DNA from 3 places in the Colwellia aquaemaris genome. Region 1 is predicted to be linked to each of the others. Evidence: predicted binding sites of a transcription regulator. Region 1 holds the regulator's gene; each other region holds the start of a gene.
The links. Region 1 encodes LexA, which represses DNA repair genes until DNA is damaged. Its sites were predicted from a motif close to TACTGTATNNNNATACAGTA; they were not measured.
Positions count from the first base shown of each region.

Region 2: AC27HL_RS07575 (YebG family protein) is a predicted target of LexA. The motif match lies at 8,675-8,694, and genes of this name have one in related genera.
Region 3: AC27HL_RS07855 (exonuclease domain-containing protein) is a predicted target of LexA. The motif match lies at 4,761-4,780, and genes of this name have one in related genera.

Region 1 covers NZ_BAAJLV010000009.1:91,334-102,676, forward strand. The annotation lists gene cyoE (heme o synthase) at 1-423, opposite strand, end outside; gene AC27HL_RS18070 (COX15/CtaA family protein) at 433-1,416, opposite strand; gene AC27HL_RS18075 (hypothetical protein) at 1,440-2,000, opposite strand; gene AC27HL_RS18080 (SURF1 family protein) at 2,077-2,820, opposite strand; gene AC27HL_RS18085 (DUF2909 domain-containing protein) at 2,872-3,081, shown strand; gene AC27HL_RS18090 (cytochrome c oxidase subunit 3) at 3,152-4,036, opposite strand; gene AC27HL_RS18095 (cytochrome c oxidase assembly protein) at 4,067-4,651, opposite strand; gene ctaD (cytochrome c oxidase subunit I) at 4,663-6,267, opposite strand; gene coxB (cytochrome c oxidase subunit II) at 6,280-7,830, opposite strand; gene lexA (transcriptional repressor LexA) at 8,371-8,985, opposite strand; gene AC27HL_RS18115 (Ig-like domain-containing protein) at 9,098-10,939, opposite strand.
Region 2 covers NZ_BAAJLV010000002.1:268,930-280,272, forward strand. The annotation lists gene modC (molybdenum ABC transporter ATP-binding protein) at 1-339, opposite strand, end outside; gene modB (molybdate ABC transporter permease subunit) at 339-1,070, opposite strand; gene modA (molybdate ABC transporter substrate-binding protein) at 1,072-1,878, opposite strand; gene moaB (molybdenum cofactor biosynthesis protein B) at 1,903-2,424, opposite strand; gene AC27HL_RS07545 (molybdenum cofactor guanylyltransferase) at 2,417-3,067, opposite strand; gene moaA (GTP 3',8-cyclase MoaA) at 3,067-4,038, opposite strand; molybdenum cofactor riboswitch at 4,025-4,176, opposite strand; gene moeA (molybdopterin molybdotransferase MoeA) at 4,317-5,552, shown strand; gene AC27HL_RS07560 (alpha/beta fold hydrolase) at 5,592-6,305, shown strand; gene dbpA (ATP-dependent RNA helicase DbpA) at 6,511-7,896, shown strand; gene AC27HL_RS07570 (DUF3718 domain-containing protein) at 7,991-8,338, opposite strand; gene AC27HL_RS07575 (YebG family protein) at 8,801-9,199, shown strand; gene AC27HL_RS07580 (M48 family metallopeptidase) at 9,272-9,988, shown strand; gene AC27HL_RS07585 (response regulator) at 10,554-10,919, shown strand; gene AC27HL_RS07590 (chemotaxis protein) at 10,916-11,343, shown strand, end outside.
Region 3 covers NZ_BAAJLV010000002.1:337,141-348,483, reverse strand. The annotation lists gene AC27HL_RS07880 (TonB-dependent receptor plug domain-containing protein) at 1-349, opposite strand, end outside; gene AC27HL_RS07875 (sensor histidine kinase) at 458-2,011, opposite strand; gene AC27HL_RS07870 (hypothetical protein) at 2,018-2,950, opposite strand; gene AC27HL_RS07865 (hypothetical protein) at 3,234-3,860, opposite strand; gene AC27HL_RS07860 (YebC/PmpR family DNA-binding transcriptional regulator) at 3,993-4,718, shown strand; gene AC27HL_RS07855 (exonuclease domain-containing protein) at 4,962-7,460, shown strand; gene AC27HL_RS07850 (YecA family protein) at 7,457-9,634, shown strand; partial or broken gene ltaE (low-specificity L-threonine aldolase) at 9,837-10,849, shown strand; gene AC27HL_RS07840 (enoyl-CoA hydratase-related protein) at 10,937-11,343, opposite strand, start outside.

The sequences.
Region 1 (11,343 bases):
GGTATAAACAAAGCTGTAACCTACTAATCCTGAAAACGTCAACCATGCGGTTAAAGGGTTAACAAAGCTAAACAATACAGCAAAGCCTGTTACTGCCAATGTTATTGCAAACAATGATGCATTACGGGCACTTAATCGCCCATTAGGCAAAGGACGGTTATGCGTTCGCCCCATTTCACTATCAATGCGTTCATCAACAATATGATTAATTGCCGCCGCCGCTGATGACAAAAAACCTATACCTATCATCGACGGCACTAACACTTGCCACGGAATAACACCAGGAACAGACAAGCACATACCCACCAGTGCCGTTAATACTAACAGTGCAACAACACGTGGTTTGGTAATCTCGTAATAATCGCGCCAAATTGGCGTACTAGGCGCTCTATGACTAGCTTCTAAAGTATTACTTTGACTCATATTTTGCCCCTAAATTTTACGTTTCAAACTATATGTCATGGTGATTAATGACATCATTAACATGGCAGCAACTACATTGTGACTCACTGCGACGCTTAACGGCAGCGAAAACCAAACATTACTAATGCCTAAACCAACTTGTACGCTAAGAATAAAGCCTAAACTCATTGCTGCATTTCTAAAAAATGGTGACTGTGCTTTACGATATACACTAAAGGCAAACCAAAATAAGTACAATGCTGTGACAATAGCGCCAATTCGATGCATGACATGAATTGTAACTCTTGAAGCATGGTCTAAATGACCGAACTCATAACTGTCTTTTTCCGGTGGAATTAAGTCAAACGAATGTTCAAAGGTGAGCTGTTCAGCCCAACCCGCTTGGCAAATTGGTAATTCTGTACAAGTTAATGCGGCATAGTTAGATGATGTCCAGCCTCCAAGGCCAATTTGCCCAACGAGGATGAATATTCCTAAAAAACCAAATTTGGCATATTTTTTTAAGGCGAAATCACCACCTGGAACACGATAATCACTTAAGCGCAAATACAACAAAAATAATAAGCATAAGGTTGTAAAACCACCTAACAAATGCCCCATGACCACTACCGGCATTAGTTTCATGGTAACGGTCCACATACCAAGTGCTGCTTGAAAAATAACAACAAGCAATATTAATATTGGCAAACCAAGTGGCCCACCTTGAGCTCGTCGCTTAAATGACATAAAGGCAATCAGTAATATTAACAAGCCCAACGCACCAGCAAAGTAACGGTGGATCATTTCATTCCACGCTTTTTCTGGCTCTACTGGTCGCTCGGGGAATGCCTGCTCTGCGGCAACTATTTGCTCTGTGGTTTCTGGCACGTCAATTAAACCATAGCAGCCCGGCCAATCAGGGCAACCAAGACCGGCATGGGTCAATCTGGTATAAGCACCTAAACTCACCACTAATATAGCGAGTAAAATGCTGACAAAAACAAGTTTTCTAATATCGGAAAAGCTTTGTGTTCTCATTAGCCAATCCTTGAGTATTTAAGTAATTTTTTAAAGTCAGCGAGAATTGCTTTACCAAAAGCAGGGAGTTGCTCAATATTCATTGGCGGTACATGACTTAGAACAACATTGCCGAGAGGGTCAACTATAAATACCTGAGATTGTGTAATTTCAGCTTTTGCGAGTGCCGGCATGGTTTGCATATGCCACTTATTAGTTTGAATTTTCTCAAGCTGCGCTTGTGTTAATTGCTGCTGTGTTAATGCTACCGGCTTAACACGTGGCATTTCTTTACCTAAAGCGATATAAGTATTATGCACACTGGCAAAGGTCTTCTCACATTGCGCATCACAAATTTTAGGTAAGGTGTATAGCATTAACCATTGATGATCAAACGCGTTAACGTCAAGGCCTAGTTTAGCGAGGGTTAATTCATTCTCAATTAGCTGACCTTTATTTGTTACACCATAATTAAACCATTGCTGGTTTAAGGCTAGTTTCGCCAATACTACGGGAATGATAAAAACAGCAAGTAAAATTAACATACTGCGGCGCGATTTTTTTAACTCGGAAGAACTCATACAACTCAGCCTTTTATTCTTATTATTCGGTTTCGGTACTTTTCTTATAAAATTATTAAACTACATAGTTAAATAGCTAGGACTGCTCTTTACCTGACATTTTCACTGCCGCCCATATCATCAAACTTAACCAAGCAATTGCTAAACTAAACCACTGAAATGCATATGCACGGTGTTTTTCTGGTGGCATAACAATCGGCTGCCAGTTCTTTTTATAACCAATACTTTCTTTTTTATCTAAGTAAACAACAAAGGGCAACAGTTTCTTTGCAATTAATGGTGAAAATTTATCTATTTCGATCTGTTGTACTCTCAGTGGCCAAATTGGATCCTCCAAGTTTTGTTCTTGCAACTGAATACCGACTTCTATTTCTCTAACATGACCTACTATTGTGTGTTGACCAGTAATTGCAGATAAATTCGGTAAAACATTGCGGTCAATAGAACCTGGTACCCAACCTAAATTAACCAGCACTGCATGTGTACTTGTTTCGATAACTTGATAAACCCGATAGCCCAATCGCCCATTATCTGGTTGGTTATCGAGTAAAAAGATAATGTCATTAACAAAGCTACCAGTGAATTTAATGGGTAAATCATTAATGCCATCTTGCAATTCATCAAGTGCAAGTACTTGTTGTAAAGACAAAGCTTGCTGTTGACTATGTTCAGCGATACGCTGCAAGCGCTGTTCTTTTTCAAGCGCTCTAGCACTTTGCCAAAATCCAAGCTTGATTAATAACGAAAATACCAGCATGGTAAATATAACCATCGGCCAATTAACGTGTTTTAATTTGTGCTGAAGTGATATCAAATTCATAGACTACCGCATGTTCACTAACTAAAAACAGACTATAAAAGAGAGAATGCTGTGTTAATTAAAATTATTGTTGTCGCCTTGTTAGCCTTTATGGTTTACAACCTTTTTAAGGCGCTGTTTATTATGAATAAAAACGACCCTAACAAACCACCTATGTCGAAGTTCATCGGTCGGCGTGTCATTTCATCTGTGGTTATTGTTTTACTGCTGCTATTAGGCATTCTTACTGGTGTAATAACACCTAACCCAAGGCCGTATTAATCAGGCTAAAGAACGTATTTGAATTACCAAATACGTTCTTTAAATACCCCAACCTACAACGATTCTCTGTTTAAATAATATAAACAAAGACAAATAGAAATACCCAAACAACATCAACAAAATGCCAGTACCAACTTGCGGCCTGGAACGCAAAATGGTTTTTCGGTGTAAAGTGTCCTTTTAATACTCTGATAAACATCACCAGTAGCATTATGGTACCTAACGTAACATGCATACCATGGAAACCAGTCAACATATAAAAAGTATTACCGTATATACCACTATCTAAATACAACTTCATTTCATCGGCATAGCCATGGGCATACTCTAGGCCTTGGCAATATAGGAACACCATACCTAACACCACCGTTGTACCCAGCCAAAACTTCAATTGCCCTCGTTTTTCTTGCTCTAGTGCAACATGTGCCAAATGAGCTGTTACCGAAGAAGTAAGTAATAAAATGGTATTGATTAAAGGTAAACCGTACCATCCCATCGCAGTAGTTTCAGTACCATCAGGCGTTTTAATTAACGGCCAAGTGGCAGTAAACTCTGGCCACAATATGGCTGCAGTCGCGGCATTATTGCCAGCACCGTCAAGCCATGGTACCGAAAACATGCGAGCATAAAGTAAAGCACCAAAGAAAGCGGCAAAAAACATTACTTCTGAAAAAATAAACCAGCTCATACCTTGGCGGAAAGAGTTATCCATTTGATGGCTATATTTACCAGACATCGACTCAGTAATAACATTGTTAAACCAGCCAAACATCATATAAATAACCATAGCAATACCAGCGAGTAGCACCCAGCCACCACCAACACTTTCAGGGTTATTTAAGTTTGCGACATAACTACCTGCACCTACAGCAATTAAAAATAATGCCACAGCGCCAACAATTGGCCATTTACTTTGCGCTGGTACGTAATAACTCTCGTATTCTTTTGTTGTCATTGTTGTTCCCCTTAATTAAGTGCAAAGCACTTAAGAATCAACTGCGCTTGTAATATCGTACAAGGTGTAAGATAACGTTATGGTAGAAACATCATCAGGTAAGTCTGAGTCAACATAAAATTGCAAGCCCATCTCTACATCTTCACTTGCTTTTAATGGCTGATTATTAAAACAAAAACATTCTATTTTTTGAAAATAAACAGCTGCTCTACCTGGTGATACTGAAGGTACAGCTTGACCAACAATATCACTTACCGATTCATTCTTAGCGTAAAACTTAACAACCTTGCGCTCTCCAGGGTGTACCTTCACCTCGTTAATCATTGGTTCAAATTTCCAAGGAATGCCCTTGGCCGTTCGAGTCAAAAATTGCACGGTGACCGTACGTTCAGTATCAATACTGGTAGCGTTGTAACTAGCTGCCACATTTGAAGTTTTCCCATTTAACCCTGTAATATCACAAAACACGTCATATAACGGCACCATCGCAAAACCAAACCCAAACATACCAAACACAATTAGCATCAGCTTTTTTACTGTTTTTTGCACCGATGCATCTTTAGCATTTGACTGCTTTTGATCTGGCTGCATTTTTTGCGATCCGCTGTTAGTCATATTCAATCCAATTAATCAATTTTCGGTGGTTTTTCAAAAGTGTGATATGGCGCAGGGCTTGGCACTGTCCACTCTAATCCTTCTGCACCATCCCATGGTTTCGCCGGAGCTTTTTCGCCACCTTTAATACACTTAATAACAAGTACCAAGAAAATTAATTGCGAAAGTCCAAAGGCAAAGCCACCAATACTGACCCATTTGTTAAAATCAGCGAACTGCAACGCATAATCAGGAATACGGCGTGGCATGCCAGCTAATCCTAAAAAGTGCATTGGGAAAAATAGTAAGTTTACTGAAACTAACGAACACCAAAAATGCCATTTACTTAACGTATCGTTGTACATGTAGCCAGTCCATTTTGGTAGCCAGTAATAAGCACCTGCAAAAATAGAAAACAAGGCACCTGTTACCAGTACATAATGGAAATGAGCAACAACGAAATATGTGTCATGGTATTGGAAATCAACCGGCGTCATTGCCAGCATCAAGCCAGAGAAGCCACCAATGGTAAACAGAATGACGAAGGCAATTGAAAACAGCATTGGTGTTTCAAAACTAATCGCGCCACGCCACATAGTGGCTGCCCAGTTGAATACCTTCACGCCTGTAGGTACTGCAATCAACATAGTACAATACATAAAAAACAGCTCACCAAACAATGGCATACCTGTAGTAAACATATGGTGCGCCCAAACGATAAACGACAAGAATGCAATTGACGCGGTTGCATATACCATAGAACTATAACCAAACAGCTTCTTACGAGAGAACGCAGGAATAGTTGTAGATACAATACCGAATGCTGGCAAAATCATGATATAGACTTCAGGGTGACCGAAGAACCAGAAAATATGCTGGAACATTACAGGGTCACCACCACCGGCAGCATCAAAGAAACTTGTGCCAAAATAGGTATCCGTTAATACCATAGTGACAGTTCCGGCGAGCACGGGCATAACCGCAATAAGTAAGTAGGCGGTAATAAAAAAGGTCCAAACAAACAATGGCATTTTCATATATGTCATGCCAGGAGCACGCATATTCATGATAGTTACCACAATGTTAATCGCGCCCATAATTGAGGAAATCCCCATGATATGAACGGCAAAAACAAAGAACGCCGTACTACCATTACTATAGGTTGTCGATAATGGCGCGTAGAAGGTCCAACCAAAGTTAGGAGCACCACTTTCCATAAAGAAAGACGCCAATAAAATACTAAAAGCAAATGGTAAAATCCAAAAACTCCAGTTGTTCAGTCTTGGCAGTGCCATATCTGGAGCACCTACCATCATAGGTAGCATCCAGTTAGCAAGGCCGGTAAAGGCTGGCATTATGGCGCCAAACACCATAATAAGGCCATGTACTGTGGTCATTTGGTTAAAGAAATCAGGCTCAACTATCTGTAACCCTGGTTGAAAAAGCTCAGCACGAATGACAAGTGCCATTGCTCCACCGGTTAAAAACATGATAAATGAGAACCATAAATACAATGAACCAATATCTTTATGGTTGGTGGTATATAACCAGCGCTTCAGGCCAGTCATTTTATGATCATGATGTTCATCGCCATGTGAATCATGCTCTGACTGATCATTAATTACATCTGTAGTCATTATAACGCCTCCCTACTTCGCGCTAGCAGCAACATCTGCTGGCTGGACTAAATCACCGGTATTATTTCCCCAAGCATTACGCTCATAGGTTACTACTGCGGCAATTTGCGTTTTCGTTAATTGGCCGCCAAAAGCTGCCATCGATGGATTTTTCTTGCTGCCGTTTACGACCATATCAATATGTGTAGCAACATCACCTTTGACAATGGCACTATCTTTTAGCCCTGGGAATACTGGAGCCATACCTTCACCATTGGCTTGATGACAAGCAACACAGGCGCTCATATAAACTTTTTCACCCATGCTCATCAATTCATCTTGGCTGTAAACTTTAGATAAATCTTCTTCTGGAATAACCTTCGCAACTTCTTCTTTTATTTCTGCAACGGCCTCTTTTACCGTATCAGTAGCACTTTCAATTGCACCACCCACGGCGGCTTTAACATCAGCTGCTTGCACAGCATCGCCGGTATTGTTACCCCAGGCATTACGTTCATAAGTTACAACAGCAGCAATTTCTTTTAAGCTCAATTGCTTGCCATAACCTTGCATACCAGTGCCCGCTTTACCGTTATAAACAATATCAATATGTTCACTTACTGGCCCTGTTGTTGCTATAGCACTGCCTTTAAGCGCTGGAAATGCAGGTGGTAAACCTTGACCGCTGACTTGGTGACAAGCGGCACAATAAGCAGTGTAGGTTGTTTCACCTAACTGCATTAATTCATCCATAGAAACTGAGGCATTTAAAGACGCAGCTTCAGCAGCTGCCGCGTTCGCTTTCAATTGTTTTTGCTCTTCAATCCAAAGTGCATAATCTGCTTCAGATTTAACTTCAACAACAATTGGCATAAAGCCGTGGTCTTTACCACATAGCTCCGCACATTGGCCACGATACGTGCCCGGATTGTCAACTTTGGTCCATGCTTCATTAATAAAGCCAGGGTTTGCATCTTGCTTAACAGCAAATGCCGGCACCCACCATGCATGAATAACATCATCTGAGGTGATCACAAACCGAACTTTTTTATTGGTTGGGATAACTAAAGGTCGGTCAACTTCGAGTAAGTAATTTTCACCTTTTTCAGCAGAGCTGCCGTCAAGGTTTTCGTATTGCTCTCTAGGAGTCGAAAGTACTGAATAAAACTCAATATCTTGATCAAAATATTTATAATGCCACTTCCACTGTGAACCAGTAATTTGCACGGTTAAATCGGCGTCATCATTATTTTCCATTTCGATGAGCGTGTACGTTGCAGGCACTGCCATGGCGATTAGAATAACGACAGGTATTGCCGTCCAGAGAATTTCAATTTTTGTGCTTTCATGGAAGGTTGCTGGTTTAACCCCTTTTGATTTACGGTGGAATACCATAGACCAAAACATGGCACCAAATACCACAACACCAATAGCCGTACAGATGTAGAGCACCAACATATGTAAATCATATACGTCTCTACTAACGTCCGTAACACCTTTGGTCAAATTCAGCGGCATATCTGCCCAAACTGAACTAGATAACAAGCCCCCTAGCAACAGCAAACCTAGGTTACGTCTTTTCACTCGACATCTCCTTCACCCTTTAAGGCAAAAACAGCAGTTAATCTTTAATTTATTGTGATAAACCAGTGATTTTGCTCATACATTTATTATTATTTAAGCGGTGCAATTTTGAACAACCATCAATTGCGCCCTATTGTTATATTTGTACGTTTTCTAGACTAGAATTACTTAAAACTTGATCTGGGTCAATTTAAAATTTAAAAAGCATAAATAATAAAACCTAATAAATACAATAGAGTAATAACCCTAAATCGGGATTTTCGTGCATTTTTAAAGGCTTCAGAGGTATGTTTAATTTTTATTCAGCATGTGATCATCATACCGAAAATTTAATAAAAGCTCCTCACCAAAATCGTATAAAAAACAATCTACATGAGCGTTTCAGGAGTAAGAATGATAATTATTCTTAAAAAACAAACCTTAAAGAAAGGAAACAAACTTAAAGAAGGGAAAGTGCAGGTTTAAAATGTAAGCACCTTTAGAAACCTGCACAATAATAAAACAAAAGTTAACCTTGATAGTAGGAAATAAAAATAGAATTTACATCCAGTCAGCAGCGCGAATAACACCAACCGCAATACCTTCAACATTAAAATGTTGCGAGGTTAAATCAACTTCTATTGGTGAAAAATCTTCATTTTCAGCATGCAAATAAACAAGGTTACCTTCGCGTTTAAAGCGTTTAACTGTTACGTCTTCTTCGACCCGTGCAACAATCACTTGACCATTTTTTACATCGGTAGTTTGATGTACCGCCAACAAATCGCCATCCAAAATACCAATGTCTTTCATACTTTCGCCATTTACGCGTAGTAAATAATCGGCTGCTGGGTGAAATAAACTACCATCAATTTTGTAATGCTCTTCAACATGTTCTTGCGCAAGAATTGGTTCACCAGCAGCAACTCGGCCAATCAAAGGTAAACCTTCTTCTTCAGCAAACTCTTCTGCTAAACGAATACCGCGCGAAGTGCCTGGCAACATTTCTATATAGCCCTTTTTAGCAAGTGCCTTTAAGTGCTCTTCTGCGGCATTAGCCGACTTAAAGCCAAAAAATTCAGCAATTTCCGCACGTGTTGGTGGCATGCCGGTTTCAGAAATTTTTTCTCGGATCAGATCAAATATCTGTTGTTGTCTGGGTGTTAAAGGGCGCATATTTTTTCCTTAAGCAACGATTAGGCAGCCTGTATTTTTAAACAGTATCACTGTCATTGTATACAGGCTGTAAATAAACGCAAGTTATGATTTATTGTAATGTAATTACACTTTAATCAACTTTCATTTTCACTTTAATAAAAAATGGTAATTGATAATCTCCATAGTTAACGTTTAAGAACAAGTAATCAGTATGTTCAAAATCAAAGATAAAGTTATCTACTTGCAACTTCAACTGAATGCCTTCATCAGTACGTATCACCTCAGCTACGTCGAAAGTATTGCTGGTATTAGTGGTATCAAGAGACATTGCATCTACAAGACCGTGATCATCAGTAAAGGTTAAGTTTACTTGGGTTTCAACGCCCTCATGCACAACAATCTCTGCCGAAGTATCTAAAGATAAAGATGTTCTAGCGATAGCTTCAGAGAGTATTGTTACATTAGCCGTTTTAAGGACTTCAGAATTGTCGACTAATTTAGCACGGTAAATGATGCTCAGTGTTTGCTGGCCACTTACTCCTGGAGCGATAACTTCAAAGTGCTGCTTCGAATCACTAACTTTAACACCTTGAACACCCGAGGTACCCCAATACCACTCTTTAATCTGTTCATAATCTTCGGTTATCACATTAAAGTTAATGGCTTGCCCTTTCACTGCAACAAGTCGTGAAATGGTGTAATTCATTTCACTCAATGTTATATCATTTTTAATTTTTAATTCAGCGCTGACAGTTTTGCTAAGCTGCCCCATCGTGACTGTAAGTGACAATTGCCCACTCATATCAGATTCGACTCTAGGTGCCGAGATGCTTAAAGTTTTATTATTTGGTGTAAGTAAGTGCAATTCTTGATCAGACGTCCATTGCCACTGATATGAATCAATACTATGTGAACTTTCAATAGTAGGAGTAATCGATATAGTGCTATCTTCGGTTATTTCCATATTATTCGGTAGCGACACTTCCAAATTTTGTGAACTTTCAGCTGAAACATATACCTGACATTTGCTGGTAAATTGAATATTATTCTCAGTAATAGCGACAACACTAATTGGAAACTTAGTTAACTCAGTAACTATTGGCGCCGTAAACGTAGCAGACATCGTTGTAATATTATTCGTTGTAATAATTTCGGTCATAGCATCTGAAACCATTAAGGATGTTAAATCCCATTCTATAGAGTCTAACGCTACATTACTCGTTAAGCGCGCATTGAGCACAGTAGTATCACCCGATAACGTGTCAAACTGTTCTAACAGCTCAATATATACAAACGCTTCCTCATTATCATCCGCAGGTGTAATTGTCAGCTCTAGCGTTTTCTCACTACGATTATTATCACTATCCGTTGCGGATAAACTTAATAACACAACTCTTGTACTGGCAACGTCAGGTACAGTAATGGTTGGAGATAGCACACTTTTATCTGAAAAAGCTATTTCAATATCATCAGAATCCCACTCAAGAACAATATTATCTCCTTGTGGGTCTTGAACATTTGCAACAATAACAATGCTTTCACCACCTCGTACTTGCTGTGATGTTGCCATAGAAATCACCGGCGATTGACTGGTTTGCGCATTCCTTTCTAATGTCACAGTGATGGCTTTTTGACTTGTATTACCTTGGCTATCTTTTGCAGTAACAGATATAACGATAACTTGTTCAACACTAGAGGTAGGAAAAGCAACATCTACTGATGAGCCTTCTTTAGTTAAAAAGCGCACATTTTCATTGTCACTTTGCCAGCTTATCTCTACTGCATCACCATCTGGGTCAGAAACATTCACCTCAAAAGTTACAATTTCGCCACTAGAAACGATTTGCGATGTATTCGCTACGATCACCGGAGCTCGATTTACTTCAACGGGAGCACTTTTTTCACTAGAGCCGCTACATGCTCCTAAGCACATAGACAGCAAAAGGCAGATAAATAAAAAATTAATAGACATATCAATCCTTGATAATTCGTTTGATTAAAATTCATACATAATCATAAAGTCAGTTTAAAAAAAATAAAGCAATAAATTGCAAATTAAACATGCAGTTACAATTGAGAAAAAGTTGACCAAATATCTAGAGGTGGACCAGAAATGAATATTATTTGATACCAGCTTCGTAGGTCTAGTTGCTAGCTTACTAAACCGATAGCTATTCAATGCAGTATTGAAGACTCTATAGATATTTTATTCTACGAAAAGTAAAAAAGGTTATCCGTTAAGATAGCCTTTCTTTTAATGGAGCCTAGCGTGGCCCGCGAATTCGCAGCTCATTCGGAAAAAACCTGACAAAGCCAAACAATCAGTTTTAGTAAGTCCTGTTACTTCAGTAGGGGACTTACTAATGTCGCGATACC
Region 2 (11,343 bases), on a different contig from region 1:
ATAGTGTAGATTTTGCAACACGCTTAAATGTGGAAAAAGTCGACTATCTTGAAAAATTAAGCCAATATTTCTATGTTCTGGTTTTATAAAACGCTGCGTGTCGCTATTTTGAAGTTCGTTGGCGTTAAATGTGACTTGCCCTGAGGCGTGCTGTTCAAGCCCAGCGATAATACGTAATAGTGTTGACTTGCCAGAGCCTGAGTCACCAAAAATACCGGTAATGCCATCAAGATTGATGCACTGTTCAATAGCTAAACTAAATTGCTGAAAATCGATATTTATCGAAATCGCCAAGTTTGGGTGGCTAGTTGAGTTTTTTGAGTTTAATTTCTCACTCATTAGTTTACCTGTTCGGAGTTTATTTTTAATGTTTTTTTGGCCGACTTATTGCCAACTTTACCGCCGAGTAAATAGACGAAAGAAAGTAATAACAATGAAGAAATTAACAGTCCCGCCGACAAAATATGGGCGCTAGCATAATCAAACGCTTCGACATGGTCGAATAGTGCGATAGATAATACTCGTGTTTCTCCAGGGATGTTGCCACCTATCATTAGTACCACACCAAATTCGCCCACTGTATGGGCAAAACCAAGGGCGGTCGCGGTAATAAAACTGGCTTTAGTTAATGGAAATACGATAGTGAAAAAGCGATCTAAAGGCCCTGCACCAAGCATTGCCGCGGCTTCTAAATAATGATTGCCAAGTTGTTCAAATGCTTTTTGTAAAGGTTGGACAACAAAAGGCAATGAATAGAGCACTGAGCCAAACACTATGGCACTAAAACTAAAGGCTAATTGGCTACCAGTCGCGCTCTGCCACAATTGCCCAGGTAGTGACTGCGGTGAAAAAGCTAATAACAAATAAAAGCCTAATACTGTCGGTGGCAATACTAAAGGCAGTGCGACAATGGCCTCAAAAAGTACTTTAAAGCGGCTTTTCATATTTGCTAACATCCAGGCAAGTGGAGTACCAATAACTAATAAAATTATTGTTGTTATTGCCGCCATTTTTAAAGTGGTCTTTAGTGCGAGTATATCTGCTGTATGGATTGCTATATCACTTGTCATATTAATTAACTGCCTGATGACTTAGCGCTACAGCCGGTAAATACCCCTGTTTACTCAGTTTCATTTGACTTGATTTGCTCCGTAAAAACGCACTTATTTTTTTCGCATTTTCAACTTGCTTGCTCGATTTTAAAATCACTAACTGTTGTTCAATGGCTTGATAATACTTAGCCGGGATGATGACGCCTTGCAAATTATTTATTTTTAATTGGCTTAAAGCAACTATGCCAGCGGGTACGGCTTGGCTTCTTACCTGCTGAAAGGTTTGATTAATGTTGATGCCTGTGACTAAGTTGTTTTTTTGTGATGACCAAAGAGATAAGTGCTGCAATACTTGCTTGGCGGCTTTACCGTATGGCGCTGTGGTTGGGTTTGCAATGGCTAATTTACCGCTAAACGTTCGCAGCTGTGATAAGTCAGTAAACGGAGTTACTGCCGACCACAAAGCCAATTGTCCATACGCATAGGCTTTGCGGCTATTTGGCGTAATTAGCTTTTCTTGTTCTAGCTTTTCTGGGCGAATGCTGTCGGCGGCGAGAAATATATCAAATGGTGCACCATGTTTAATTTGTTGGTAAAGCGTGCCGGTTGCGGCACTGATAATTTGATAATTAATCTTATTTTTATCTGGAAAGTCGCTTAATAACTGCTTCAGTGTTGGTGCGAAATTGGCAGCCACAGCGATGCGTAACGGCGTGGTTTGCTTTGATACTTCGTTAGTAAACGCTTGGCTAGTTGTAGTAACTAGCCAAGTTTGAATAATGATAAATAAATGCAGTGTATAGCGCTTTTTCAATAATTTTATCATTTTATAAAATGGCGATTTACCAGATTAATTGAAGTTTAAGTGCGGTACAAAGTTACAAGGTCGGTGGCTGGCATCGAGCTGCTCCACAATTAATTTGTCCCATGCGGTTTTACAGGCATTGGTTGAACCGGGTACAGATAAAATCACGGTACGGTTGGCCATTCCACCAAAAGCGCGCGACTGAATTGTAGAGGTGCCTATTTCCTCTAAAGAGATGGTTCTAAACACTTCACCAAAGCCTTCAATGTTTTTATCGAACAAAGGTAATAAGGCTTCTGGTGTATTATCTCTTGCGGTAAAGCCTGTGCCGCCAGTTGTTAAAATGACTTGCACATTTTCATCGGCAATCCATTTCGAGACGATAGCACGTAGTTGATAAACATCATCTTTAGAGATTTCTTTCGCTGCTAGTTTATGTCCAGCGGCTTGCAAGCGTTCAACTAAAGCTTGGCCAGAAGTGTCGTTATGTTCTTCGCGCGTATCTGAGACAGTTAATACGGCAATATTTAATGGTACGAATGCGTCGCCACAATGAATACTAGACATGAGTTTTCCTTTGCAAAGAGAGTAAATGTTGCGCCTGTTGCCATTGCTCAGGCGTATTGGTATTAAATAAGCTATTAGGATTTTTTGCTTGAATAGCTTTATGAGGTATTTGCTTTAACAGGCTGCGCACTGATGGCCCTGTTAAGCCGCGCTTACCTTTTGATTTTTGATTACTCATTATTGCTTTTTCAGCAATAGAAGGTGATGATTTTGTTGGTAACAATTGTTGAAAAAATTGTTCAACAAAGGCGTTAACAGGTAAATATAGCGGCAAATAATTGTCAGCAAAAAAGACAGCACTTTGACTTAACTCGCCAATTTGCTTTAATTCTGCAAGCTCTTCAGCAGTCATTAACGGTAAATCAACTGGTAAAATCAATAATGCTTGTGGTTTAAATTGTTTGATGACAGTTTGAATGCCACCAAGTGGGCCGATATTACTTATCGTGTCGCTAATACCGTGTTCGTCACCACTAACAATGACTTGCGAGCTACCAGCGCTTTTTAACAGAGCTTTACTGAAGCTCAGCATATCTTGTTGATTGCGTTGTAGGTTAGCTTTGTCTTGGCCCATGCGAGAGGATTTTCCACCCGCTAAAACGACACCCAAACAAGGCTGAAAAAGGAGTTTTTGGTTATTCATTAGCCGCCTAGCATTGCCAAGTTTTTCGTTGCGCCTGTTAACTTTTCATGCAAAAAATGTGTTTGCTTTTTGTCAGTCATCATATTGGCAATAGCATGTTTTAAAGGCTCGGTATTATCGTCTTGTAGATAATCTTTTAGTGATAAACCTTGCTCGGTAAATAAACATAAATGCAATTTCCCTAACGAGCTGACACGTAAACGGTTACAACTGCTACAAAAGTCTTTTGAGTACGGCATGATCAAACCAATTTTTCCGGCATAATCTGGATGATAAAATTCTTGTGCTGGCCCTGAGGCTTTGTCGTTAATTACCGGCAACCAGCCGTCGAGGATCAAATTTTGTTTAATGCGTGATCCTTGAACATGCTGAGCGTCAAAAAATGCTTGGTTATCACCGGTTTGCATTAGCTCAATAAAGCGTAACGTGACTGGGGTATCTTTTAGCCATGCTAAATAGCTGGCAATGTCATAGCAATTATATTCTCGCATTAATACCGTATTTACTTTGATACTTGTGCTGCCTTCTGCCAGCGCCATATCTATGCCTTTTAAAATATGCTTAAGTTTATCGTGGCCGGTAATGGCATGAAATTGTCTTGGGTCTAAACTATCTACGCTGATATTTATCGCGTCTATACCTGCATCTAGCCAGCTTGGTAAGTGTTCAGGAAGTTTAAATCCATTGCTGGTTATGGCGACTTTTTTGATACCAGGAGTTTGTTTACATTGCGCAATAATATCGGGTAAATCTTTTCGCAAAGAAGGTTCGCCGCCAGTAATCCGGATTTTTTCTGTGCCTAAATCGGAAAATGCTGAGGCTAAACGTGTGATCTCAGGTAAAGTAAGAAATTTTCTATCGTGATCACATTGATACCCATTGGGCAAGCAATAATTACAACGAAAATTGCATACGTCGGTAATAGATAAGCGCAAGTAATAAAACTTGCGTCCGAAGTTGTCTGTTAACATGTCACCTTTCCAATGTCGGGAGGCAAACAAGTTTCCTTGTTAGCCCTGGCAAACACAATATTATTGGCTTGCGGCTATATCAGCATGCTTGAACAAAATGTCAGGTTTAGCGGAAATAGCTCGGCGAATTTCAATGATTTATTAATTTATATCATATAATCACAAGCATAGTATGATTATGATCAATATAACAGATAAAGCCTGAATTATGTTTACTTTACTTCAAAGTAAATACATTCATTATATGAAATATAAAATCTAAGTAGGAAGAGTTTATTATGGTTGATTGTTGTTCTGCTCCAGGATTAATGCCATTTGCCCAAGCATTAGAAAAAATGCTTTCAGCAATTTCTCCAATTAATGACACTGAGAGTGTTTTATTAAAACAAGCTTTGGGCAGGGTATTAGCAGCGGATATTACCAGCCCAATTAATGTGCCACCACACAATAACTCAGCGATGGATGGTTATGCTTTTGCTTATGAAAGTTTAGCGTCACAAGAATATTTAACTTTAGCTGGACGCTCTATGGCAGGGCAGCCATTTACGGGTACTTGTCAAAAAGGTGAATGTGTCCGAATTATGACAGGAGCTAAGCTACCATCAGGTTGTGATACAGTGGAAATGCAAGAAAACTGTGCGGCTGAAAGTGAAAGTATACGCTTTTTAGAAAAACGTAAACAAGGTGACCACGTTCGCTATGCCGGCGAAGATATAACTAAAGGAGAGATTGTTTTTGCAAAAGGTCGTCGCTTATCTGCGATTGATATTGGCGTATTGGCTTCGTTGGGCATAAATGAATTATCGGTGTTTCGTCAATTAACTGTGGCACTTATTGCTACCGGCGATGAATTGAAAACACTGGGAGAGCCATTAGGAAATGGCGATATTTATGAGAGCAATAGTTATGCGCTAACTGGCATGTTGCAAAACTTGAACGTCAAGGTTATTGATTTTGGGGTGATTCAAGATGACGAAGAAGCTATTAGGCAAGCATTTATTCAAGCCGATGCACAAGCTGATGCTGTCATTTCATCGGGTGGTGTTTCAGTTGGTGATGCCGACTATACGAAAACCGTACTTGAGCAGCTCGGAGAAATTGCTTTTTGGAAAATTGCCATGAAACCCGGTAAACCTTTTGCTTTTGGTACCCTAGCTAACAGCTACTTTTTTGGCTTACCAGGGAATCCAGTTTCTGCCATGGTTACTGCAGACTTGCTAGCTATGCCGGCATTAATGAAAATGCAAAATTGTCATACCAAGCCCTTGCAAAGATTAAAAGCGAAAGCTCTATCTGACTTAAGGAAGTCACCAGGACGTATGGACTTTCAGCGTGGCATCCTATCACAAAATGAGGAGGGTGAATTAACGGTAAGCAGCACAGGTAGTCAAGGCTCAGGCATTTTAACGAGTATTGCCTTTGCTAATTGTTATATTGTTTTGCCGTCTGAGCAAGGACGAGTATCGGCTGGTGAAATGGTAGATGTGCAGTTGTTTGACCGTTTTTTTGCCTAAAATTAATTATTTCTGCGGATGATATAACTCTTGAAAACAGTGTATTTTATCCCTGGTACTATGTGTAATGAACGCCTATGGCAGCCTGTTTGGCAGCTTATAGGCGAACAATATCCAAAAACTTGTCGGCTGATTCATTTGCCTATACCAACATCAGGGGATATGAATGATGTTGTACGCGCTATGGCTGCACAAATAACGTTGCCTGATGCGATACTTGTTGGCTTCTCTCTTGGTGGCTATATTGCCAGCGCAATTGCACTGGCGAATCCTCACTTGCTTAAGCATTTAGTTGTTGTTGCTAATGCACCGGAGAATTTACCTACTTGTGAAATAAAACAACGTAAACGTACGATATCCTGGATTGAAAAACGTGGCTACTCAGGAATTCCAAATAAACGAATTGAAGATTTACTTCATCCGAATATTAAAGAGTTTTCAAGTAATGGCTTTGAAGCCATTCGAGCTGAAATTATTGCAATGGATCTTGAATTAGGTGGAGACGTTTTACTTCATCAGTTGCAAGTGTCTATGACTCGACCTTCGCTATTAAAAGCGTTATCTCAGTTATCTTTAGCGATCACTTTTTTAATTGGTGATGCTGACTCTTTGGTTGATCTTGCTTTGTTAAAAAAACAAGTTGCTGATGCAAAGCATATTAGAATTGAAAGAGTAATAGATACTGGCCATATGTTGCCTTTGGAATCGCCGAATACCTTAGCGTTAATGTTAGTTAAATTGCTGAATTCATAGTTTCTATGTTGGCAAAACTCTATACTCTTGTATGAATTTGCTAGGATTTTTATTGGCCTTTAAGTTCATTAAACATAGTTAACTTACTTACGAAATTATACCACGCATATAGCAATTTAAGCTTTTCTCACTTAAAGCTGTCTTTGCATTTGCTAAAAGGTGTAAAATACGTGCAATTAACTTTTTTAGATCTAGGATCTTCCCCTTGAGTGACAGCAACTTTTCTTCATTACCATTACAAAAAGCAATTTTAGATAACTTAGGTACACTTGGATATCATGATATGACTGAGATCCAAGCGCAAAGTTTACCATCGATATTAAATGGCCGTGATATTATTGCGCAAGGTAAAACTGGCTCCGGGAAAACAGCTGCTTTTGGCTTAGGCTTGCTAAATAAACTACAAGTAAAAAAGTTTAGAATACAAACCTTAGTGCTGTGTCCGACACGTGAATTAGCAGATCAAGTTGCTAAGGAAATTAGAAAGTTGGCGCGTGCAATTCACAACATTAAGGTGCTTACTTTGTGCGGCGGGATGCCGTTTGGTCCGCAAGTGGGATCTCTTGAGCACGGTGCCCATATTGTTGTTGGCACGCCAGGGCGAATTGAAGATCATCTAGGGCGTGGTACTTTGTCATTGGAAAATGTTGATACTTTAGTACTTGATGAAGCTGATCGTATGCTGGAAATGGGCTTTCAATCTGCATTAGATAATATTATTAGCCAAATACCAGAACAAAGACAAACCTTATTGTTTAGTGCGACTTTCCCACAACAAATTCAAAAAATTGCCAATAAGTATTTGCAAGCGCCGGAAGTGGTTAAGGTTGAATCCACCCATCAAAGTAATAGTATTTCTCAGCATTTTTACCATGTAGAAAATGATGAACAACGTTTAACCGCAATTCGATTATTACTGTTGAAGCACAAACCTGAGTCAAGTGTGATTTTTTGCAATACCAAAAAAGAAACACAAAGTGTTGCCAATAAATTAGCTGATGATGGCTTTGGTGTGGTGGCCTTACATGGTGATTTAGAACAACGAGATCGAGACCAAACGTTAGTCCGCTTTGCAAATAAAAGTGCCTCTATTTTAGTTGCAACTGACGTTGCTGCGCGGGGTTTAGATATTGAAGCACTTGATGCAGTATTTAATTACCATATTGCGCATGATAGCGAAGTGCATATTCACCGTGTCGGGCGAACGGGGCGTGCTGGTAGCACAGGTTATGCGTTCTCATTATTTAATGACAAAGAACGCTATAAGGTTGGTTTGCTTGAAGATTACTTAGAGAGAACGATTGAAGGTGAGGAGTTACCTGATAGTAAGGTATTACAAAGCTCAGTTTTTTTACCTAAAATGACCACAATTCAAATTGATGGTGGAAAAAAGCAAAAAGTTCGACCCGGAGATATTGTAGGTGCGCTAACTGGAGAGAATGGCATTGCCTTTGACCAATTAGGTAAAATTCAAATGGGCCCTAACTGGGCATATATTGCGGTTGAAAAAATGGTGGCTCGAAAAGCACTAAATAAGCTTAAGCACGGGAAAATAAAGGGGCGTAATTTTAGAGTGCGAGAATTAGTTTAGTTCTTTAATTAAACAAGTAGATTACAATCAACCAGGTACTCTATTTACCAGCTAGAGTACCTGTGATGTTGATTATCCATAGCATTGCTATCCTTTATAGCTCAAAGTTGACATTAATTTTTTCAACTTTTGCGACATCAATAATATCAACATTACCACTAATACTGCGCTCTAATCGAGCTGCGGTTTTATTGGCACCATATTTTTGCGCAAAATCAATTATATCATCACCATTACACATCACCTTCAAGGCTACTGTTTTATCTTTTAAATTATAAGATTTTGCTGTTTTATGATACTTCATGACACTGTTAGTTAATGTAGATTTACAAACATCAATCAGTGCCGATTCAACATATTTGTCCATAGCATGGCTGCTAAAGCTTAATGTGGCTAATGTTGTAACAATTGCCGCTGTTGTTAGTGATTTAACTTTATTCATAGTGCTCTCCGTAATTAACATTATTGCTTGTCGTTGTTCATAGTAATAGTGACTTAAATTGGCAAAAAAGTTGTAATAGGGAGGTGAGTGAATGTAAAAAATTAATTGATAAAACTAAATTTAATACTAATTTCAATCTTTTGTTTTTATTGGTTTTTTGTTTTTATTCTGTGGCTTTTATTTTGCTTTTATGACATTAATTTTTACATCTAGTGACATTCCGAGATAGTTTTTTTCGTTGCTAGGCAATATATCGCACGATAATTGACATGAAAATTGTGCAGCATCAAGCAAGGTTTTATTCTTTTCTGGTATTTTTATTAAATAAAGGTATGATACTGTGTATATGAACAGTGTTTTTTGATGAGATTTCATAAACGTTTCATCCAGATTATTTTGCCGTATGATTTTTGTGCGGTATGATGATGTTAGAGTATTAATATAGTGAGATAAGGGATAACAATGGCAGTTGAAAGTCGATTTGTCGTCATAAGACAAGGTGTGGAGGTAGAAACATTTATGGATAAGAAAGCCGCAGATGAATACGATAAAATGCTTGATATGGCAGATAACTTATCTGAAATGTTTGAACAAGCTCCAGTTGAACTGTCTGAAGATATTCGCGAAGAACTGAGTGTGTATTTAGCGCAAAATCGTGAAAATGTGCTAATTGCATTACAAGCGAAAAAAGTTAAAGCGCAAACTAATAAAGCGGCGACTAAAGATAAAGATGCAAAAACATCAGAAGCAAGTTCTGATACCACCGCTGAAGTTGAAGCAAAGGTAGAGTCTAAGCCAAAGGCTACAGCTGCAAAAGCGACAGCAAAAAAAGCACCAGCTCAAAGTAAAACTGCGGCATAGTGAGAAGTTCACTTTCTAGGCCTTGATGCAGTTGCTCAATAAAAAGTATCAGTTATATCTTGGTAATATTGTTTGAAATATCAATTAATTCGTAGTGCCAGACGTAAAACGATAGCGCTGCAAGTGAAAAATGCTGAAGTCATTATTCGAGCACCTGAATTTGTAAAAACCTCTTATATTGATGATTTGGTTCGTGGCAAATCCTTATGGATCAGAGAAAAAGTTAGCCAGCAAAGGCAGGATATAAATAACTCATTGCAAGCACACGCTAGTTATTTTGATGGCAGCAAATCAATTAATATTGACGGTTTACCACATAAAGTATTAATTTGTTTTGGTAAACAACAGGTCATTCATAACACTGTAGATAAGCTGATTTATGTGTATATTCCGGAAAAATATCAGCATTACCCCTTAACTTCGGATCTTATTACTGCAAAGGCCAAGTGCCTAATTGAAAAGTGGTTTAACGCTGAAGTCACTGAATATTTACGAAGTAGGCTCGCTACCTTATCGATTAAAACCTCGCTGTATCCTAGCTCAAACAAAGTGCGAAAGTATAAGTCACGCTGGGGAAGTTGTAATAGCCGTGGAGAATTAAGCTTTAATTCTTTGCTAAAAATGCTGCCGCTTTGGGTTGTTGACTATGTTATTGTGCATGAGTTATGTCATCTTAAGTATATGAATCATTCGACAAAATTTTGGCAGTTGGTTGAAAAATATGAACCAAACTTTCGACAGGCTAAAAAATGGCTGAGAGAAAATCAACACGCATTGATTTGGGATTAATCACAAACGCCCAGACAATATAAGCTTTAATGGCTATATAGTGGCCTATATCATCCCTCTAAAACGAGCTTGAAAATTTCTTGGTATGAAATCTGCTTGTTCAATAAACAACGAGCTGTCGATCAATAATTTAAAATAAAGATCGAATATAAAACTCGATTGGAATTTTAAATTGATGTTAATGAGGGGAGTTTTAGAATGAAATTAGGCAAATACAGTTGGAAAGCAATGGCAATATATTTATTATCTGCAATCATGTCTATCGCATTTTTTAATTTTTTAGTTAGCATATAGATGACTTGTGTTTTTATTGGTCTAATGTGCAATAAATAACTATTGACTTCATCCTTGATAAATTTGACGTTTTCACTGTAAATAACCGCAAACATGTCGTAAAAAGTAGCGCAAGCGATAAAAATTAAGATATAAAATGTGACACTCATACTAGCTATTGAGTGAAAAAGTCGAAAAAAACGTCAAATTTTTTGATATTAGTAATTAACAGTAGCGTTAAATTGAGGTAAATTAGGCGTTAATAAAAAAAATAATAAAGGATTAGCATCAAATGAGTACTAATGTTCTTATTTGTGATGACTCTAACTTAGCTAGAAAGCAAGTTTTAAGAAGCCTCCCAGAAAATTTATCAGTTAACGCACAACTTGCTAAAAATGGAGAAGAAGCATTGTCCATTTTACGCAATCAAGATATTGACGTGCTATTTCTTGATTTAACTATGCCTGTCATTGATGGCCTTGGTGTTTTACAAGCCATGCAAGATGAAAACATTGAGCTACCTGTGTTCGTTATTTCGGCTGATATACAACCTGAAATGCAGTCGCGAGTGCTTGATTTAGGCGCGAAAGCATTTTTACGTAAACCAGTTCAGCTTGATACTTTAAATGAAAACTTGCAGTTGCACGGGTTCTTATGAGTGCGTTTGACCTATCAGAAGATCAGCAAGATTGTTTGCAAGAGCTTATTAATGTTGCAATGGGACAAGCGAGTGATCAGCTTGCTCGTTATTTAGATACTTTTGTTTATTTAAAAGTACCCAGTATTGAACAAGTAAAGTCTGAGCATTTATTTGAAACTCTCAATCAAGACTTAAAAGCGACGGCTGTTGTTAGCCAAGGTTTTTTTGGATATGAAGGCATACGTGGTGAAGCATTATTAATGTATCAACCGCAAGATTCTCACCGATTGGCTGATTTACTTGGCTATGAAGCTGATGAATTGAGTTTTGATGAACAAATTATTGATTTAAGTTCTATCCTAACAACGACATTTCTAAATGTTTTTGCTAGCCAAATTGAAAATCAAATGTCTTACAGCGCGCCGCGATTACTGTCTGTAAA
Region 3 (11,343 bases), on a different contig from region 1:
AAGTTTGGGGAGTAAATGTGGTTGAAATACCTCGAAACCAAAACTCAGGCGCCATATTTTGACCACTTTTTGATACGTGCAAACCTGGTACTGTATCAAGAACTTCGGAAAGGTTTCTTGCCCCCATGTTGCTAATATCTTCAGCAGTAATAACGGTTGCAACAGAAGGCGCTGTTTTGATGAGTTTTTTACTACCTGTGGCTAATGAAATAAATTCTTCGTCACCGTAAAAGTCGGCTAATGACTCTTCAAGTTCATCATATTCATAATTAAAAGCGAAAGTTTGATAGGTGGTGCTCGACAAAGCTAACACAATTAAAGAATTGAGAACCTTTCGGGCAAATTGCATGTAAACCACCTTTGTTTATTATTAACTGCGAAAAAATTGAAATAATTTTTGTTAAGTGTAGTGAATCATTAGTTTTTTTCAATAAAAATATCGAGCTAATATTAGCCGCTACAGGGTAATTGGAATTATCACCTTAACGGTCGTACCAACATTTAACTCACTGTCAATTGTCATCTCCCCCTGCATAAGTTGGCAAAACTTTTGAGTTATCGCCATTCCCAACCCGGTACCTTCAAACTTACGTGTTTGGCTACCGTCAATTTGAGTAAACTTATCAAAAATAAACTGCAATTTGTCTTTTGGAATTCCTACACCGGAGTCAGCAATGCATAAATAAAGGTTACTATCATCATTATAAATACTAAATGTTATGAGCCCTTTTGCTGTAAATTTACAAGCATTACTCAAGAGATTCAGCATGATTTGCATGACTTTTTGTCTATCTAAATTAATAGTAGCTTGAGTAACACGGTTTCGAATTTGCAATTTATTTTCATTGGCATCTGCCATAGGTTGAATAGTTTCAATAGCCTCATCGACTAAATGTTTGACATCAACAGATTTTAAATTTAAATCCATTTTGCCAGACTCAATTTTCGCCAAATCTAAAATATTGTTTATCAATTCCAATAAAGCATGCGCACTTCGAATGCTTTTACTTAAGTCTTCAGCTTGAGCATCCATGCATTCAAGCTCTAAATCCTCTCGAACTAAATCGGTGTAGCCAATAATAGCTTGCAGTGGTGTGCGCAGCTCGTGACTTATATTGGCTAAAAATTCTGACTTTAGGCGGCTGGCAGTTAAGGCAGCATCACGCGCTACAACTAACTCTTGAGTACGAAATGAAACTTCAGTTTCTAAATTATCACGGTTTTTTTCCAATGCTAAATTTTGCTCACCTAACTTTGTCATCATTTCGTTGTACACACTCGCCATTTGCCTAACTTCTATCGGCCCAAAAACACTAGCATTAGTATAATGCCCGGAATCCCTAGCTTGTGCCATGGTTTGCGACAACCTTAACAAAGGAGTTGTTAAACGGTTCACAATCCACAAAATGAGTAATGAAAGTAGTAATACAAAAACAAAAGCAATGAGCAAGTTATTAACAATAATATTGCGTTGAATAGTGTGAAGCGCCTTTTTATTGTATTCTACTAGCACATAACCAACGGTTAACGCTTCATTTTCCATCGGTTCGGGTTCTATTATTACAGCATCATCAACTTCCTCAAGATAAGTTACGGGAGCAAAAAATGTCCAGCTTGATTCAGATTCTTGATAGAGTTGCAATGACGTTAGCTCTGGTGTCAAATTTAGTTGCGGCACATTTTGTTGAACTTTTGAGTTGTGTATCAAAATAGTACCGTCTTCTTTAAATACAGAAATACTATCGACAGACTCAAAACCAAGAGCATTTTCTACGGCGTCTCGGGCATTTTCTTCACTGGCAGTTAGCAAAGCTAAAACGGCCCTGTCAGCCAAATTTTCCGAAATTTGTAAGCCTGCTTTTAACGTTGATTCCCTCAGTTCAATACTGGTTTGCCAAGCCGTTATGGCAGATGTCACCATAGTTAACCCGGCAACACTGGCAAAAAATAATAATAATAGCTGTTGTTTAAAACTGGTATTAGAATTAAGCATGCGGCGAAAAAATTTCATCAATTATTACTCAGGAAACGTTAACTGAAAATTTTCTTGTTGCTCTTGAGAGTATTTAAACCCTAAATGAGCCGCAGTCCGTAAATTAACCGCTAGCAGCATGGATATTAGCGTAGAAAATGACCTAGCACTTGATTTACCGTCGGCACTTTTAATCATCTCATATAACTGTCCGCCAAGACCGAAATTATCAGGATAAATAGAAAATAACGCGCCACGCTTTGCATGCGAAGGCTTGCTAGAAAATACCACTATGTCGTGTGCCCAAGCTTTTTCCAGTATGAAAGGTAAAGTTACTTTATCTTGAGATGTCACTCGATCAAGCGGCAGCCAAATTGCGTCTTTATGCGTTAATGCTTTTTCAAACAGCATTTGATAATACGCAAGTGCTTGCTTAGTCGAAGAAACTTTTTCAGCGTCCAATATATAACCTTGATTTTTGGCAGCAATTTCTGCTAATTCAATAAGCCAGCTATTAGGCTCGCTATAAGCGACATGAATTGTCGTCACTTTAGTTGCAACTTGCGCTAAATATTTAAATAAGTAGTGAGGATCAGCAATAAGGCTAACACCAGGAATGGTTTTGGGCGTTATAGGCAAAGCGCCAGAAATGACGATAAATTCATCTGACAGTAACCTAGCTAATTTAAGCCCTGAGCGGCCTAAAACAATAACTTTTTTAATCTTCTTGTTTTTTAGCTGCTGCTTAATTCGCTCACTATCAAAATCTTTTTCCAAAGTGAAAACAACAAGTTGACGAACTTGCTCATCATTTAATTTTGCACTTTCAACACCTGACAAAATTTCTTGGTAAATCGTCTTATAAGGCTCTGCAACATTCGGATAAAAAATAGCAATATCGTCCGAGCCTGCAGCGAGAGCACTGCCACTATGTAGACAAGAAATAACTAAAAAAATGAAAAGCCTAAAACGACGCAACAATAACTCCCTGTATATTGAAAAAAGCGACCTAAGAATACAATAGTCGGCAAGAAATAATTGTTATAACTGCCAAAACCCGAAAAACAAACCACAATGTAACAACGAGTTTATTGTACATAAAATTAGAGTAAGTTACCTGTTTAATAAGCAGCTTACCGACAAAAAACTATGAAAACATTAATATTTATCAAACTTAGGGTAGATGCCTCAAAAATTGCACCATAGTTTAATAAAAACAAAACAAGCAAACAATGAATTATCTTAATTATCGCCTCGGTAACTAGGACAATACCGCGTCCTTTGCAAGCTTGATAATATCTTTCATTCGTTGCACGTATTCATCGCTACCGCACGCATTATAATTTGGAGATAGCTTGTTTAAAAAGCCATGCTGATATAAGCATTTTTCAATGCTAACATTGCCCTTATTTTGCAATTTAGCAATTAAGTCATCAACAGAAAAAGATGGCTCAGATTTTGGAAAAATTAAATCCGTAGCCACCGTGACTACTTGCTCGCTCGTATGTCGAATTTGACTACTATAAAAACAAATAACGTGACAAATATCATGGTGAATTAAATTGGGCATTGCTTGCCAAATTGCACTCCCTCCCACGCTAAACCCCATTAATAGTTTAGGACCGTGAATATCGTTTAACAAGGTCAACAATTTATTACTATAGTGCTTAATACCAATATGTTCCATAAAGTATGTATAGGCCTGCTGCTCAGATTCAAAGCTAACAGGCTGCGGTTGATAAGGTCCAACAACATGAAACTTTACGCGGCTTGAGTCACCATCCAGTACTTTTATTTTTTCACATAACACCTCTAATTCTTGGCTTTTGCCAAAAATATCAGCGGCAATAATAACATTCAGTTCTTTCATAACCGTCAATTTAGTCATAATTTAGATCAAATAATCACATGCTTTCTATATTTTTAAAACCTTAGTCATGGCAAATACTAGAAATAGCAGACTCGACCCGTTAGAATCAAGCCATCGAAATTTTAATCATGAACAACGAGACGTATTCAGATGGGCAGAGCATATCAAAACCGTAAATTATCAATGGCTAAAACAGCGGGCCAAAAAACTAAAGTTTATTCGAAATATGGTAAAGAAATTTACGTGGTGGCAAAAAATGGTAGCCCAGATCCTGATACTAACTTATCTTTACGTCGCTTGATTGAAAAAGCGAAGAAAGATCAAGTACCTACCCATGTAATTGAAAAAGCGATTGAAAAAGCCAAAGGTACAGGTGGTGAAGACTACGTAGAAGCACGCTATGAAGGCTTTGGCCCAGGCAACTGTATGGTCATTATTGATTGTTTAACCGATAACGGTAACCGTACAATTAAAGATGTGCGCCAGTGTTTTACGAAAACACATTCAAAAATTGGCTCATCGGGTACGGTTTCACATATGTTTGATCATCAAGCTGTTTTCGCTTTTAAGGGTGATGACGAAGAAACTGTACTAGAAACTTTAATGATGGCTGATATCGACGTTACAGATGTTGATTTAGAAGATGGGATTATTACGGTTCATGCACCTCATACTGAGTTTTTCAAAATTAAAACTGAATTTGCCAACTCTATGCCTGAGTACGTACTAGAAGTGGAAGAAATCACTTGGGTACCACAAACATATACGCAAGTATCTGGTGAAGAAGATTTGGCAAACTTTGAGAAATTCATCAATATGCTGGAAGACTGTGACGACGTACAAAACGTTTATCACAATGCCGATTTAGCTGAATAGCGGTTAAAATTAAACATAAAAAAGGCATCAATATTGACGGGCTACTGAATGAACTTGGAGGTCACTGTATTCAACAGTGGCCTTTTTGTAATCTCACTCTATATAAAACAACTACTTATAGTACCTAAACCTACCAAATCATCTTAATTACAAGTAATTTCCCTACAATTAGTGCTTAAATTTCATAAGCATATTATAAAAATCAGTCAGATTACCTATAATTCCTCAATAATGGGGGGAATTATGACGAGATATGTCTTCTTAGACACAGAGACAACAGGATTAAATCCGCATAAAGGTGGTCATAGGATTATCGACCTAGCCTGCATAGAATATAGAGATGGCAAACAAACAGGACATGTGTTTCATACGCAAATTAATCCTGAAGGCAAAAAATCTACAAAAGGCGCTTTTAAAGTTCACAAAATCTCTGGTGAAGAATTAGTTGGAAAACCGACCTTTAAAGAGGTGTCAGAAGACTTCATAAATTTCATAAAAGGTGCTCATCTTGTTATTTATAATGCTTCTTTTGATATCCAGTTTATAAATAGTGAACTAAATCGAATTAACTACCCGTCTTCAATTAATGACATATGTTCAGAAATTACTTGTGCGATGGAGTTAACCAAACTCAAATTCAATTCAGAAAAAAATATTAGCCAAGATAATGCATGTAAAAGATACGGTATTGATATAAGCCATCGTACAATTCACGGTGCCCTCATAGACGCTAGTTTATGTGCAGAGCTATTTTTCAAGTTGATAGATGAAACAATCGTCCCTTTAGAACGAACTCCTCAATCAAAACCTCACCGAGACCCCAAGCTATTAACTATTCCTAGGGCATATAAAAGTAAATCGGATGGAGTATTTATCCAACAAAATTTTTGTAAGAACAGTGAGTGTGCAAACTTTGGTGTTGTAGCCTTAAACCCAGAAAAATATCAAAATGGAAAGCCTAAAAAGGGACTTAGAAATGGATATAAGCTGACCACGAATAAAAATGAGTACCTGTTGACTTGTAAGCTATGTGGTCAAAGCTCTGCAATTATCAATAATCAAAGCTTTGGTAAAGAATTAGAGCGATTGGCTGCAATTAATAGATATGAGGAGCCATCTTGCCAAAATACTGGTGATAGCGGCACTCCTTATGGTCAGCGGCATTACTATATACCAGAGTCATACGAAGTAAGAAAAGGAACGGCAGTATTAAAGCCACGATGTACAAATGTTGGTAAAGGTATTTTCAGTAACCCTGAACTATATACGTTATCAGGAAAAACTAGGCCAACAGAAGTTATCAAAAAGCAAGTGAGCAAGTCAGTTGCTAAAGGCCGAAAGCCGACAGTTCGAGAACTTGAAGAACAGCGCTTGGGATCTCAAAGAATTAAGTGTGAGTCATGTAATACAAGGTTTTCAGTTAAGCTTGACCCCCAGCAGCGTCACTATATGAGGGATAGAAACTTACCTCTCTTTCTTAACCTCATGAACAAAGGGATAATCAATCGTGAGGAAGAAAAGTTAGATATGTCAGCCAAAGTAATATATGGAAAAATTGATTTTTTCTATGAACAAGCTTTGGCTTTCGATGCTTATCATTCACAACTTATTGATCACGCTGTAGCGACTAAAACTTTAAATCTAAGTACAGATCGATTGCACCATACAACAAATTGGGGAGACCATGATATACCTCGTCCAACGCCCCTAGTTGTAACCTCTACAGTTGATAACCATTCAGGGTATGTGTTTGCTTCAACATTAAATTTCGATTTTACCAGCGACTCTGATTACATTAAAAAAGAATATAAAGAGAAAAAAGATAATGACAAAGAAAGTTATTATCGTAGGTATGCACAGTATGTTTTAAATGAAGCTGAAGTAGAGGAAATGGCTCGTCAAACAAATGCAGATGTTGCAATGCAAATGCCAACGCAAGGACTCTTGGTAAATCAAACGTATAGTATGTTGACACATTTTGCTGTTGTAAAAGAAATGCTTCGCACAGCTTGGCATATTAACTTGTATGCTGATAACGACTCTGGGTTCAAAACTGCGATTTCCGGTGTTTTTCAGGACTGGCTTGCTGATGGAACTATGAGAGCTTTTCAAGTCTTTACGGAGCGTTCAGGTAATAATCAGTTATTAGATAAGTCCACTGCTGAGCTGATAAAAAAGAGAGACTTAGAGTTACAACAAGATTTTCCTAGTTTGTCTAAAGAAGAACGCCTTAATCTACTTTGGAGCCAGCAGTTAAGTAACCGAGTTACGCTTAAAGGCAGTAAATCTGAATGGATTGTGAGTCCAAATATGTTATCTAGGTTCGCTGGGTTTCTGCCGTTAACAGACATTAAATGTTATGAGCCGGAAAAAATTGCTTCACTACTAAACTCTGTATCGCTAAATGGTGTTGATAATTGGTTTCAGATTTTAAGAAGACACATTAATTACTATGAACGGCCCGTTACAAGTGGGACCAATTCAAAGCGATGGAATGCATATTCGGGATACAATCCAAAATGGATGGCAAAGCTAATGGAAGTTAAAAGGATATACCACAATTATTGTTCAACCAATGAACGCAGCTTAAAAAAAGAGTACAAGGGTAAACGCAAGTTAATGCCAAAACCTACTAGTCCTGCAATGAGATTAAACCTATCTAATCGCATTTATAAAGCGGAAGATATATTATCATTTAGTTATAACAATGAGATGTTTAAGAAAAATAAGGGAATATTATGAGTGCTACGGATATTAGAGACGAAGCTGCTATTTTTACTGAACTGAGTGACTTGTGCTCTTCATCTGGCTTTGTTCATGCCATTGCTTATCTGTGTTTTAGAGATAACACCTTTTCATACAATGTAGATAAAGGCGTTGAGAGTGAAGACGTTTTGCAGCAGTTTTCTATGGAGCGGCTTGTTCGAACAGAAATATCAGCCCTTATCGGATTAGCATTTAAGCATGGAATAGACTTCAAAATTCCAGAACAGCAAGATTTGCAAAAATACGCGGACGAGGCAGAAAAACTTTTGCATGAGTATCATGTCTCTATGATGCCATCTCATGAAAACCTGTTTGAAAATGGTCAATTTCAGCCAGAAAAAATGGGAGAAATGATTAGTAGTGGAGAAATGTTACGCGAAGCTATTTTTTATGGCGGTGAGTCAGCATTCCACTTTCAGTACAGAGATCTTTGTTTAAAGAAATATGAGAAGGATAGCGATTTCTTTCAAAAGAAGAAGGGCTACACGCTCCAGCAGGCTTATGACGTTATTTATTGCTTAGAGGAACTTCAAAATCAACATTTAAACTGTAATATGGAAGAAATGGTAACTAAAGATCCGTCAGAATGGACTTTTTTGCCTGCCTTCACTTTTACCTATAAAGAAGTAGCTAACGCCTGCAAACATGACCTCAACACCGTTAAGAATGTATTGAATAGCTTTACGGCATCGGGTTCAAATGAGACCTATAACTCTATCGACAGTTTCAATATAACTAACGCTTATCCGATTATTAAGTTAAATGAAGAGGAGTTCTTATTACTTCAATATTACTCCTTAGTTGAGGCATTTTATGAGACACCATTTTTTTGGTTTTTAGAAGACTCGGAGTATAAGTCTACAGCATTAAAAAATAGAGGAGACTTCACTGAAGACTTTGCTTATGAGCGACTAACTCAGGTTTTTGGTGAGAAGAATGTTTTTAAGAACATCAATATTTATGGTTCTGATGGCAACATTGCCGGAGAGGTTGATGTTTTAGTTATATACGCAGACAGAGCTATTGTGTTGCAAGCAAAGTCTAAGAAGCTCACTTTACAAGCAAGACAAGGTAATAAAAGTAACCTAGAAAATGATTTTGAAAAGGCTGTACAAGCGGCTTATGACCAAGGTTACTCCTGTGCTGAATTCATGCTGGAGCCAGATAAATACACTCTAAAGCATGAAGATGGAACACTGGTAGAAAGGAGGATAAAATTAAAAGAGGTTTATATTACTTGTCTGGTATCAGACCATTATCCTGCGTTATTTACTCAATCAAACCAGTTTCTCAAAACACAAGTCTCTGAAAAAATTCTACCACCATATGTAATGGATGTGTTTTTCTTAGATACACTAACTGAAATGCTCGATAGACCCCTTCACTTTCTGAGCTATATAAATCGTAGGGCAACATATAACAAACAAGTACATGCCTCTTTTGAGCTAACCGTATTGTCTTACCACCTCAGAAGGAACCTCTGGATTGAAGATGACCTATCTTATATGCAGCTAGGAGATGATATTTGTGCTGACTTAGATTTAGCTATGATGGTGCGTAGAAGAGGCATTCCCGGCAATGATACTCCTGAGGGCATTTTAACCGAGTACGAAGGCACACCTATAGATCGCGTTATTAAACAGATCGAACAGAAAGAAAACACCAATATAATAGACTTCGCATTTTTACTCCTTTCACTTAGTGGCGACACCATCCATGATATCAATAAAGCTATTGATAGAATTACATTACTTTCCAGAAAGGACGGTAAAACACATGATTTGACATTGTTTTTTGATAAGCCGGATTGTGGGTTTACCATTCATTCAAATGCTCACCCTAAAGAGCTAGCACTAAAATCACTGGGTGATCATTGTGAGAAAAGAAAATATACCTCTAAAGCTAGTAAATGGCATGGCTTATGTCTCCAACCTGATGACGGCTCTTTTAGATTTGGAGTTACATTAGATTTTGAGTGGAAATACTCTGCAAAGATGGGAGAAATTGTGAGGCATTTGCCTAAACCACAAAAGCATGTAGATTTTAACGCAAAAAACAAAAGAAGAAACAAGATCGGTCGAAATGAACCTTGTCCATGTAATAGCGGTAAAAAGTATAAAAAGTGCTGCCTGAATAGTAAAGTTAGTTAAAATTAATAGTAACCAACTGAATTATAAACACTAACTATAAATATAATTTCAAATGTGCTAGCTAAGGCTCTAATAAATTCAATTAGTTATAGAACTGGAGTTACCAAATAACAATCTAGTAACTCCAAGTTCATTCAGTAGCCCGCAATATTGATGCCTTTTTTTTCCTTTCAATTCATATTTTGTTAGTAGGTAAATGCACATGATTGATTTTCGCTCTGATACCGTTACTCGTCCATGCCAAAAGATGCGTGACGCCATGGCCACAGCCGAGGTTGGTGATGATGTTTATGGTGACGACCCAACCGTGAATGCCTTAGAAACTTGGGCAGCAAAACGACACGGTTTTTCTCATGCTATGTTTTGTAGTTCGGTACCCAAGCAAATTTACTTGCTTTAATGGCGCACTGCCAACGTGGCGACGAATACTTATGTGGACAACAAGCGCATAACTACAAATTTGAAGGCGGTGGTGCCGCCATACTAGGTTCAATTCAACCTCAACCTATCGAAAATGAAAAAGATGGTAGTTTATGTTTTAAAAAGCTCGCTAGTGCAATTAAGCCCGACGACAGCCACTTTGCACGCACAACCTTACTAAGTATCGAAAATACTATTAATGGCAAAGTACTACCAATAACCTACATGGCACAAGCCCGAGAATTTACTCAAAAGCATAATTTAAAATTACATTTAGATGGTGCCAGAGTATATAACGCAGCTGTTGCGCTCAATGTTGATATAAGTAAAATCTGTCAATATGTAGACTCAATGTCTATATGTTTATCTAAGGGCTTAGGTGCCCCTATAGGCTCTATACTACTAGGGTCAGAATCATTAATTAAAGATGCAAAAAGGTGGCGTAAAGTTGTTGGTGTCGGTATGAGACAAGCTGGCGTAATCGCAGCTGCAGCCAGAATAGCACTTGAACAAAACCCAAAGAAGCTACTAGCAGATCATATCAATGCAAAATACCTTGCCCAGCAATTAAACACACTTGCGCAAGTAGAAGTAAATGAAGCGCATGTTGAAACTAATATGGTGTTTGCAAAATTTTCAAAGCATTGCAATGTCAATAGTATTGCTGAGCAACTAAAAGCCAAAGGAATTTTAATGACGGCTGGAAAGCCAGTACGCTTGGTAACTCATCTTGATATTAGCCAAACAGATATTGATAACTTTATACAAGAGTTAAAAAATATTTTAGGTAATTAACTGCTAACTTTTACTTGCAGGTAATTGATAGACAATCCGTTATTGGTATCAAGCTTGATACCAATAACAATTTAACTTTGCTTAAAGTTATTTCGCTAACTTTTCCAACATTTGATTAACTGCCGTCAAGTGCTCAGGATTGTTATGGCACATACCTTGAAATACCGCGCAAATATCTAAAAAGTCGGGGAGTTCAGTTCTCTGGGCCAACTTCATCAAACGTTTTGTTAACCGCAAAGATGCCACAGGTTTGGCTGCTATTTCACTCGCGAGGTCATTCACTCTACTAGCTAAATCTTCTGGCGCAACAACATCCAGCACAACACCAATTTCCTGTGCCTCTTGTGCACCAATTACACGACCAGTAAAGGTTAACTCAGCTGCTTTTTGATAGCCAATTAAGCGCTGCATAAACCACGCACCACCATCACCTGGAATAATCCCTAAATTAACAAAAGTTTCACCAAATTTCGCTTTAGTTGACGCTATACGAA